2 regions of the Leisingera sp. M527 genome follow, and region 1 is predicted to be linked to the other one. Evidence: riboswitches for the same ligand, from Rfam matches in the RefSeq annotation. Region 1 holds a riboswitch; the other holds the start of a gene.
The links. Region 1 has a riboswitch for cobalamin ahead of K3555_RS16350 (TonB-dependent siderophore receptor). Riboswitches for the same ligand answer to the same signal wherever they lie in the genome.
Positions count from the first base shown of each region.

Region 2: linked by a shared signal. The riboswitch ahead of K3555_RS05135 (ABC transporter substrate-binding protein) and the one ahead of K3555_RS16350 (TonB-dependent siderophore receptor) in region 1 are both predicted to bind cobalamin.

Region 1 is NZ_CP081037.1:3,302,392-3,307,087, reverse strand. It holds gene K3555_RS16360 (NAD(P)H-dependent oxidoreductase) at 1-273, shown strand, start outside; gene rpsA (30S ribosomal protein S1) at 550-2,232, shown strand; cobalamin riboswitch at 2,832-3,041, shown strand; gene K3555_RS16350 (TonB-dependent siderophore receptor) at 3,197-4,696, shown strand, end outside.
Region 2 is NZ_CP081037.1:1,024,093-1,028,788, forward strand. It holds gene K3555_RS05125 (ABC transporter substrate-binding protein) at 1-411, opposite strand, end outside; gene K3555_RS05130 (DeoR/GlpR family DNA-binding transcription regulator) at 621-1,400, shown strand; cobalamin riboswitch at 1,510-1,702, shown strand; gene K3555_RS05135 (ABC transporter substrate-binding protein) at 1,844-2,854, shown strand; gene K3555_RS05140 (iron ABC transporter permease) at 2,851-3,900, shown strand; gene K3555_RS05145 (ABC transporter ATP-binding protein) at 3,897-4,658, shown strand.

The DNA of each region.
Region 1 (4,696 bases):
CGTGAAGAGCGCACCAACCACGACCACGCTGCCCGCCAGGCCTATATCGCGGTGGGCTTCGCCCTTGCCGCCGCCGCCGAACTGGAGGTCGACAGCACCCCGATGGAAGGTTTCACGCCGGAAAAAATCGATGAAATCCTGGGTCTCAAGGACCGTGGCCTGCGCTCGGTCCTGCTGTTGCCGCTCGGCACCCGGGAAGAACAGGGCGACTGGCTCTTGCCGATGAAAAAGGTCCGCAAATCCCGCGACAGCATCGTGACCGAGATCGCCTGAGGCGTGAACACTGCGGCAAACGGCAATCCAGGCCGCTTGCCGCAGCTCTGATCAGCTTCCCCTTGCACGTAACCGGGAATCCGCCTATACGCGCGCTGTCGGTACAAGGGCGGTCAACGTCCGGATGACACATCTGAGCAGGGCTGAGGCACACCTCGGCCCTTTGTGTTTGTTTGATCAGATGTGATTCGGGCCACGTCCTGTGCGGCTGAACCAAGACCGGCGGAGACAACCGCATGGCCAGAAAAACCGTATGAAAAGGAAATCTGAGACCTCATGGCTCAAAACGTATCAATGGAGGACTTCGAAGCCCTCCTGAATGAAAGCTTCGAAATGGACACTCCGGACGAGGGTTCGGTTGTCAAAGGCAAAGTACTGGCAATCGAAGCCGGTCAGGCCATCATCGACGTCGGCTACAAAATGGAAGGCCGCGTTGATCTGAAAGAATTCGCAAATCCCGGTGAAGCTGCTGAAATCGCTGTCGGCGACGAAGTGGAAGTCTTCCTGCGCTCGGCTGAAAACGCCCGCGGCGAAGCCGTTATCTCGCGTGAGATGGCCCGCCGTGAAGAAGCCTGGGACCGCCTGGAAAAAGCATACGCAGACGATCAGCGCGTCGAAGGCGCGATCTTCGGCCGCGTCAAAGGCGGCTTCACTGTCGACCTGGGCGGCGCTGTTGCGTTCCTGCCCGGTTCGCAGGTCGACGTGCGCCCCGTGCGCGACGCCGGCCCGCTGATGGGTCTGAAGCAGCCGTTCCAGATCCTGAAGATGGACCGCCGCCGCGGCAACATCGTTGTCTCGCGCCGCGCCATCCTAGAAGAATCGCGTGCCGAACAGCGTGCCGAAGTCATCGGCAACCTGACCGAAGGCCAAGCGGTCGACGGTGTGGTCAAGAACATCACCGAATACGGTGCGTTTGTTGACCTGGGCGGCGTTGACGGCCTGCTGCACGTCACTGACATGGCATGGCGCCGTGTGAACCACCCCTCCGAGATCCTGTCGATCGGCGAAACCGTCAAGGTTCAGGTCATCAAGATCAACAAAGAGACCCACCGTATCTCCCTCGGCATGAAGCAGCTGCAGGAAGATCCGTGGGATCTGGTTGGCGCCAAGTACCCGCTGTCCTCGGTCCACAAGGGCCGCGTCACCAACATCACCGATTACGGTGCATTTGTTGAGCTGGAACCGGGCGTCGAAGGTCTGGTGCACGTCTCCGAGATGTCCTGGACCAAGAAGAACGTCCACCCGGGCAAAATCGTCTCCACTTCCCAGGAAGTCGACGTCATGGTTCTGGAAATCGACGGTGCCAAGCGCCGCGTGTCCCTGGGCCTCAAGCAGACCATGCGCAACCCGTGGGAAGTCTTCTCCGAAGCCAACCCGGAAGGCACCGAGGTCGAAGGCGAAGTCAAGAACATCACCGAATTCGGTCTGTTCATTGGTCTCGACGGCGACATCGACGGCATGGTTCACCTCTCCGACCTGTCTTGGGACGAGCGCGGTGAAGAAGCGATCCAGAACTACCGCAAAGGCGACATGGTTTCGGCCGTTGTTTCCGAAGTGGACGTCGACAAAGAGCGTATCTCGCTGTCGATCAAAGCTCTGGGCGGCGACAAGTTCGCAGAAGCGGTTGGCGGCGTGAAGCGCGGCTCGATCGTGACCGTGAACGTGACCGCGATCGAAGACGGCGGCGTTGAGGTGGAATACGAAGGCATGAAGTCCTTCATCCGCCGCTCCGACCTGGCGCGTGACCGTGCCGACCAGCGCCCCGAGCGCTTCTCGGTTGGCGACAAGGTCGACGTCCGCGTCACCAACGTCGACTCCAAGACCCGCCGTCTGGGCCTGTCGATCAAAGCACGCGAGATTGCAGAAGAGAAAGAAGCTGTGGAACAGTATGGCTCCTCGGACTCCGGCGCATCGCTGGGCGACATCCTGGGCGCCGCACTGAAGTCGGGCGACGAGTAATCTCCCCGGCCTCACGGCTGCTGAAAACGAAAGCCCCGCAGGTGTCTGCGGGGCTTTTTTCTTGGGTGGGAGAGCTGGTTCGAGCCCATTGCAGAAGTGCCGAATTCTCGCGGCACGCGTGCAGCGCGTCGGCCCGCTACGCTGCCGGAAACCGCCCGCCGCACGGCAAAAGGAAGTGCGGAGGGTTAGGCATGGTTCAGCGATGTTTTGGTGGGCAATGCCCGAGGCGCGGAGACGCCTTTCATTCACCGCGGCTGCAAGCAGACAGGGCAAAAGGAAACACTTTTGACACTACCCGCAAAAGCGGACCTTCCAGTTTTCAACGGGCATTGGAAAGGAGCAATGACGGGCTTGCCTGCAATGCAAGATCTCGCCTCCTAAGTCCCGCTTGAGATTGAACAGCAGTATCGGCCGCGGTTCGGCATACTCCTGTTAGGACTTAAGCCGCATCCCCGGTGCTCAAAATCAAATTTCTTCACGGGGATTTTCCGGACGTAAGCCCCTAAATTAAAACAATTGTTTTTTCATTCCATCCTGAAGCCAATCCATAGCAACCTTGGTTGAGTTTGCTTCCGCTTGACAGAACAATTCCAGTTTGCCTAAGTCCCGGACATTCTGGTCCGGCTGGGAGACCACCCGGGTAAAAGGGAACACGGTGAAGTGTAGCCAACAGGCGCTGAATCCGTGACTGCCCCCGCAACTGTGAGCGGAGAGCAATGCTGCGAGATGCCACTGCCCAAAGGGGCGGGAAGGCGCGGCAAAGCTTCGACCCGCGAGTCAGGAGACCTGCCAGGATGATCACCCTTTCCCGGTGCGGGGCGCGCCGTAGATAACGGATTTCCGTAGTGGTGGCAGTTTTCACCGTCTGCGGAGGCAAAGCCTTCCAAAGACCCGACCCGAATACACTGCCCGCTTGGGCAGTCACTTGGCCTGCGATTGTTGCGCGGGCCGGGAGGAATGGAATATGCGCAAGGCAAGCTTGACCCTGGCCGCGGCCCTGGCCGTCACCCCCGCAATCGCAACCGCCCAGGATCCAGAGGTCACCGACCTGGCGGAGATTATCATCTCCGGCGGCTTCACACCGGTTGAGGCCCGGAAATACGGCCGCTCCGTCACAGTTCTGACCAGCGAAGAGATCAAAGACCGCGGCATCACCACCGTGCAAGACGCTCTGCGTTCCGTTCCCGGCCTGATGATAAACGGCTCCGGCGACAGCTTTACCCAGGTCCGCATCCGCGGCGCCGAAGCCAATCACACGCTGATCCTGATCGACGGTGTCGAAGCCTCGGGCGGTGACAGCGAGTACATCCTGTCCGGCCTGGACACAGCCAATATCGAGCGGATCGAGGTCCTGCGCGGCCCGCAGTCGGTGTTTTACGGCTCCAACGCCTCAGCCGGTGTGATCAACATCATCACCAAGTCCGGCGGTATCGGCACGGAATACGGCGGCAGCGCCGAGGCGGGTTCGGACGACTACCGGGCGTCGGCGCGGATCTCGTCACGGATCGAGCGCGGCGGCATTTCCTTCAGCCTCGCCCATGACAATGACGACGGCTACGATGCCTCCGGCGATGGCGGTGAAGAGGACGGCATCCGCCGCAACACCTTGCAGCTGAAAGGCGATTACCTCGTCACCGACCGGCTGAAACTTGGCTTCAACGTCCGCACTTCGGATGAGCGCTATGACAGCGACAGCACCTCATTCACTGCAACGGATGCGGCTAGCTATGTCGTGGATGATCCCACGCAATTCAGTGACCGCGATGAGCAACTGGCCCAGGTCTATGCTGAACTGGACACCTTGGGCGGCCGTCTGAAGCATCGGTTGTCGCTGGAACGCACTGACTTTGACCGCTCCTTCAATGGCGGCACACCGACAGAGACCAAGACCGAAGCAGCAAAATACCTGCTGAGCTTTGGCCTGGACGGGCAGCCGGCGGATCAGGCAGACCACCTTCTGAACGCAATGCTGGAATGGGAAGAGGACTCCAGCAGCTCTAACCCGGCCTTTGCGCGCGAAACCAATTCGATTGCCCTGGAATACCGCGGCAGCTTTGCCAACGGCCTCGATCTGCAGCTCGGGATACGCCACGACAACAACAGCGTATTCGAAGACGCCACCAGCTGGACCGCCAGTGCCTCTTATACCTTCGCAGGCAGCGGCGTGCGGCTGCACAGCTCTGCCGGGACAGGGATCGTGAACCCGTCTTACTTTGAGCTGTTTGCCAGCAGTACATTCGGCGCCACCACCTACCTTGGCAATCCGAGCTTGCAGCCAGAGGAAAACCGCAGCTTCGATTTCGGGGTCGAGGTACCGTTCCTGCAGGGGCGCGGGCTGGTCGATGTGACTTATTTTGACGAAACCCTGACGGGAGAGATCGAGAGCTACATGGTGAACGCAACCACGTTCTCCTACCGCAACCAAGCCGGTGACAGCGAACGCAAAGGCGTAGAGCTGGCGGCA
Region 2 (4,696 bases), 2.0 Mb from region 1:
GTCCTTCAGCGCCTGCCAGTCGGGCAGGCCGGGGCAGCGGTCTTTCATATAGGCGGGGTACCACCATTCCTCGATCGCCATCAGTCCGGTTTCGCCGGCATTGACAACTTTGCCCGAGGCGGTCGCGTCGTCCAGCGCCTCGCGCCCGGTGGTTTCCCAGATTTCCATCGCCAGATGCAGATCGCCGGTCTTCAGCCCGGCAAACTGCGCGATATAGTCTGCCTGGACATATTCGATGTTATACCCTGCCTCCTGCAGGATGCTGCCCATGATCTTGGTGTTGATCAACTGGCCGGACCAGTCGTGCAAGGTCAGTTTGATCGGGTCGGAGGACTCGGCGGCCCAGGCGGATGAAGCGGAAACGGCGGCTGTCAGCGCCACGGCTCCCAAAGCGTTGAAGTTTCTCGGCATAAGGAATTCCCTGATATGTGGCATTTTGTGCGATTCTTGGCGTCGCCTGTTATGATGGTGCGGCGATTGTGCCGATCAGTCAATAAAAAACCACAATAAGCCACAGTCACCTCGAAGAAAGTGCGTTTTGAGGCGGACGGGCGCGGTATCCGAGGGCTCATGTGTTGTTTTTTGTGGCTTTCTGGCGTAGCAACACAACAGGAGGCCCAATGACCAAAAGCCGCAAAACCACCAATCAGCGCGAAGAGGAAATCCTGCGGGCGCTGCAACAGGCAGGCGGGTCCTGCCGGGTCAGCTATCTGGCCGGCAGGCTGGGCGTGTCCAATGAAACCATCCGGCGCAATATCCGCACGCTGGAGGATGCCCAGGCGGTCCGCAAGGTGCACGGCGGGGTGCATCTGGTTGAAGATGTGAACGAGCTGCCGCTGCAAAGCCGGATGGACACACACGCCTCAGAAAAGCAGCGTCTGGCCATCGAGGTTGCCAAGACCATCAGCGACGGGGATTCGGTCTTTTTGGATGTCGGCTCCACCACCGCTTATGTGGCGCAGGAGCTGCGGCAGCGGTCAAACCTCTTTGTGGTGACCAATTCCGTGCTGGTGGCCCATGCGCTGGCCTCGCGCAACAACAACCGGGTGTTTCTGGCGGGCGGCGAGCTGCGCCCGCATGACGGCGGTGCCTTCGGGGCCGAAGCGCTTGATCTGGTGCGGCGGCTGAACGTGCAGTTTGCCATCTTTTCGGCCGGGGCGATCAATGCCGAACTGGGCTTCATGCTGCATGATCTCGAAGAGGCAAACCTGGCCCGTGTCGCGGCGGCCAATGCGCAGGTCCGGATTGTTGTGGCCGATCATGACAAGTTCAACAAGCGCGCGCCGGTGTCGGTCGGCAAGGATACAAAATTCGAGGTCTTCTATACGGACGCGCAGCCGCCGCAGGCCATCAAGGACATGCTCAAGGCGATGGATACCGATCTGATCGTGGTCGAGTAACCGGGCAGGGCCGTCATCCGGACAAGACGCAGCCCAGTTGCTCTGGCTGCGCCCGGTTTGCAGAATTCCCTCTGCATCAAAACTTTTTCTTGCCGCAACGAAAGGGATGCGCTACCCGCGCTTTACCGGTCCCGAAAGGGCTAAGAGGGAATCCGCGGTGCCTGCCGGCGCCAAACGGAACTGCCCCCGCAACTGTAGGCGGCGAGAGCTGTGCCATGACGTCACTGGACCAAACGGTCCGGGAAGACGGCACAGTCATTGACCCGCCAGTCAGGAGACCTGCCGGTGAAAACCGAAAGACACCGGGCGGGGTTGTCCGGGGAGGTTGCCGGTAAGATGCGCCGCCGTTTTCCGGTGCCGCAAGCGGGGGCCAGACCCTCAGCCTTACCGGTCAATGCCCTTTCACCCGTTCTCCGGTCATTGACACATGGAGATCGAATATCATGTTTTTGCGTTCCGGCCTGATCGGCCTTTCCTTCATCGCTGCCGCACAGGCTGCGGCGGCCAGCGAAACCTTTCCGCTGACCATAGAAAACTGCGGCCAGTCGGTCACCTTCGAGGCGCCGGCAGCGTCTTCGGTAACGGTTGGCCAGGCGGCGACCGAAGTGCTTTATGCGCTGGGGCTGGGCGATAAGGTGCTGGGCACCTCGGTCTGGTTCAACGACGTGCTGCCGGAATACGCAGACATGAATGCCAAGATCGACCGTCTGGCCGACAACGACCCAAGCTTTGAAAGCGTCGTGGCCAAACGCCCCGGTCTGGTGGCAGCGCAGTACGAATGGCACGTCGGCCCCGAAGGCGTCGTAGCCAAGCGCGAGCAGTTCCATGATCTGGGCATCCCGACCTATGTGATGCCCGCCGATTGCGTCGGCAAGGACAACACCACCGGCGGCGACGGCACCCGCACGCAGATGTTCACCACCGGCAGCCTGTATCAGGGGATTGAGGAACTGGCGGCGATCTTTGGCGAGGCTGAAAAGGGCGCCGAACTGGTCGCCGATTACAAGGCGCGCGAGGCTGCGGCGGTTGCCAAGGCGCAGCAGGTCGCGCTGGAAGATGCGTCTGCCGTGTTCTGGTTCTCGTCGCCCGAAATGGAAAGCGACCCGTTTGTGGCCGGCCAGAAGGGCGCGCCAGGTTACATGATGCAGCAGCTGGGCCTGCGCAACGTCGTTGAGACCGACGAGGAATGGCCAACGGTCGGCTGGGAGACCATCGCCAAGGCCAATCCGACGGTGATTGTGATTGCCCGCATGGACCGCCGCCGCTTTGCCGCGGATGACTATGAAAAGAAGCTGGACTTCCTGCGCAATGATCCGGTGGCGAGCCAGATGGATGCAGTCAAGAACAACCGCATCGTTGTGATGGACGCCCAGGCGATGGATGCCACCATCCGTGCCATTCCGGCGCTGGAGGATCTGGCTGCTGAACTCAGCGTGATCGGCACCAGCCAGTGAGTGCAGCCGCTGCAATCACATGGCAGGGCGTCAAGGGCGCGTGCCTGGCCTTGCCGGTGCTGATTGCAGCGGTTCTGGCAGGCGCAATGATCGGGGAAACCGCGCTTGCGCCTGACCTAGTGCTGTCGGTTCTGGCCAATAAGCTGGCCGGGGCAGGGCTGCCGGTTGATCCGATAGATCAAGGCATTGTCTGGAGTTACCGGCTGCCGCGTGCGCTTGTGGCGGGGGCCTGCGGGGCGGCGCTGGCGGTGGCGGGCGTGGTGCTGCAGGCCCTGCTGCGCAATGCGCTGGCAGACCCCTATATCCTGGGCATTTCCGCCGGCGCCTCGACCGGGGCGGTTGCGGTGACCATTGCAGGGCTTGGCGGCGGTGCGCTGTCGTTGTCTTTTGGCGCCTTTAACGGCGCGCTGCTGGCCTTTGGCTTTGTTGCCGTTCTGGCCCGGGCCGCCGGGGCCGGCGGTAGCCGCGCTGCGGCAGCGCAAATTGTGCTGGCCGGCATTGCAGGCTCGCAGCTGTTCAACGCGCTGACGGCCTTCATCATTGCCAAATCCGCCAACGCCGATCAGGCCCGCGGCATCATGTTCTGGCTGATGGGCAATATGGGCGGGGTGCGCTGGCCGGATGTGTGGCTGGCAGTGCCGCTGGCGCTGGCGGGCTGGGTCGTCTGCCGGTTCCATGCGCGGGCGCTGGATGCCTTTACCTTTGGCACCGATTCAGCAGCCTCGCTGGGCATTCCGGTGCGGCGGGTGCAAGTTATCCTGATCTTTGCCACCGCGCTGACCACAGCGGTGATGGTGTCCATCGTTGGCTCGATCGGCTTTGTCGGCCTGGTGATCCCGCATGCGGCGCGGTTCCTGGTTGGTCCCGGGCATCGCAGGCTGATGCCGGCCGCGGCGCTGACCGGCGCGGTGTTCCTGATTGGCGCAGACATCGTGTCCCGGATCATAATCCCTGGCCAGGTGCTGCCCATCGGCGTTGTCACAGCCCTGATCGGGGCGCCGTCCTTTGCGGTGATCCTGGTGCGCGGAAGAAGGGCTGCGCGATGAAGATCGAAGCCCGCAGCCTGTCTTACTCCATCCGCGGCAAGCTGCTGTTGTCTGATGTCTCATTGACGGTGCAGCCGGGTGAGACCCTGGCGCTGGTCGGTCCGAACGGGTCCGGGAAATCCACGCTGATGCGGCTGCTGGCGGGGTTGGCACGCCCCTCGCATGGCGAGGTTCTGCTGGCGGAAAAACCCTTGGCGCAGCTGACGCGCAGAGAGGTCGCCCAGCGGACCGCGATTGTCGAACAGCAGGCCGATACTGCCGAGCGCATCACCGCACGGTCGGTGGTGGAACTGGGGCGGACGCCCTGGCTGTCAGCGTTGAGACCTTGGAGCGGCGAAGACAGCCTGCATGTTGAAAACGCGCTGAAGACAGTGGAAATGGAGGGTTTTTCCAGCCGCGAATGGGCCACATTGTCCGGCGGCGAGCGGCAGCGGCTGCACATCGCCCGCGCCCTTGCGCAGCGGCCCGGGCTGCTGCTGCTGGACGAGCCGACAAACCACTTGGATATTCATCACCAGCTGTCGATCCTGAACTGCATCCGGAACCTGAAGGTGACCACCGTCGTGGCACTGCACGATCTGAATCAGGCGCTGATGTGCGACCGGGTGGCGGTGCTGTCGGGCGGACGCCTGGTGGCGCTGGGCACCCCGCAGAGAGCATTGAACCCGGAAACGGTATCGGAAATTTTCGGGATCAAGGCCCGCTGGATCCGTGACGCGGACGGGGCAGAACCGTTCCTGTCCTTTCATCTGGCGTGAGCGGCTGCGATGCCGCACTCCCGCCCGTTGCCGGATCC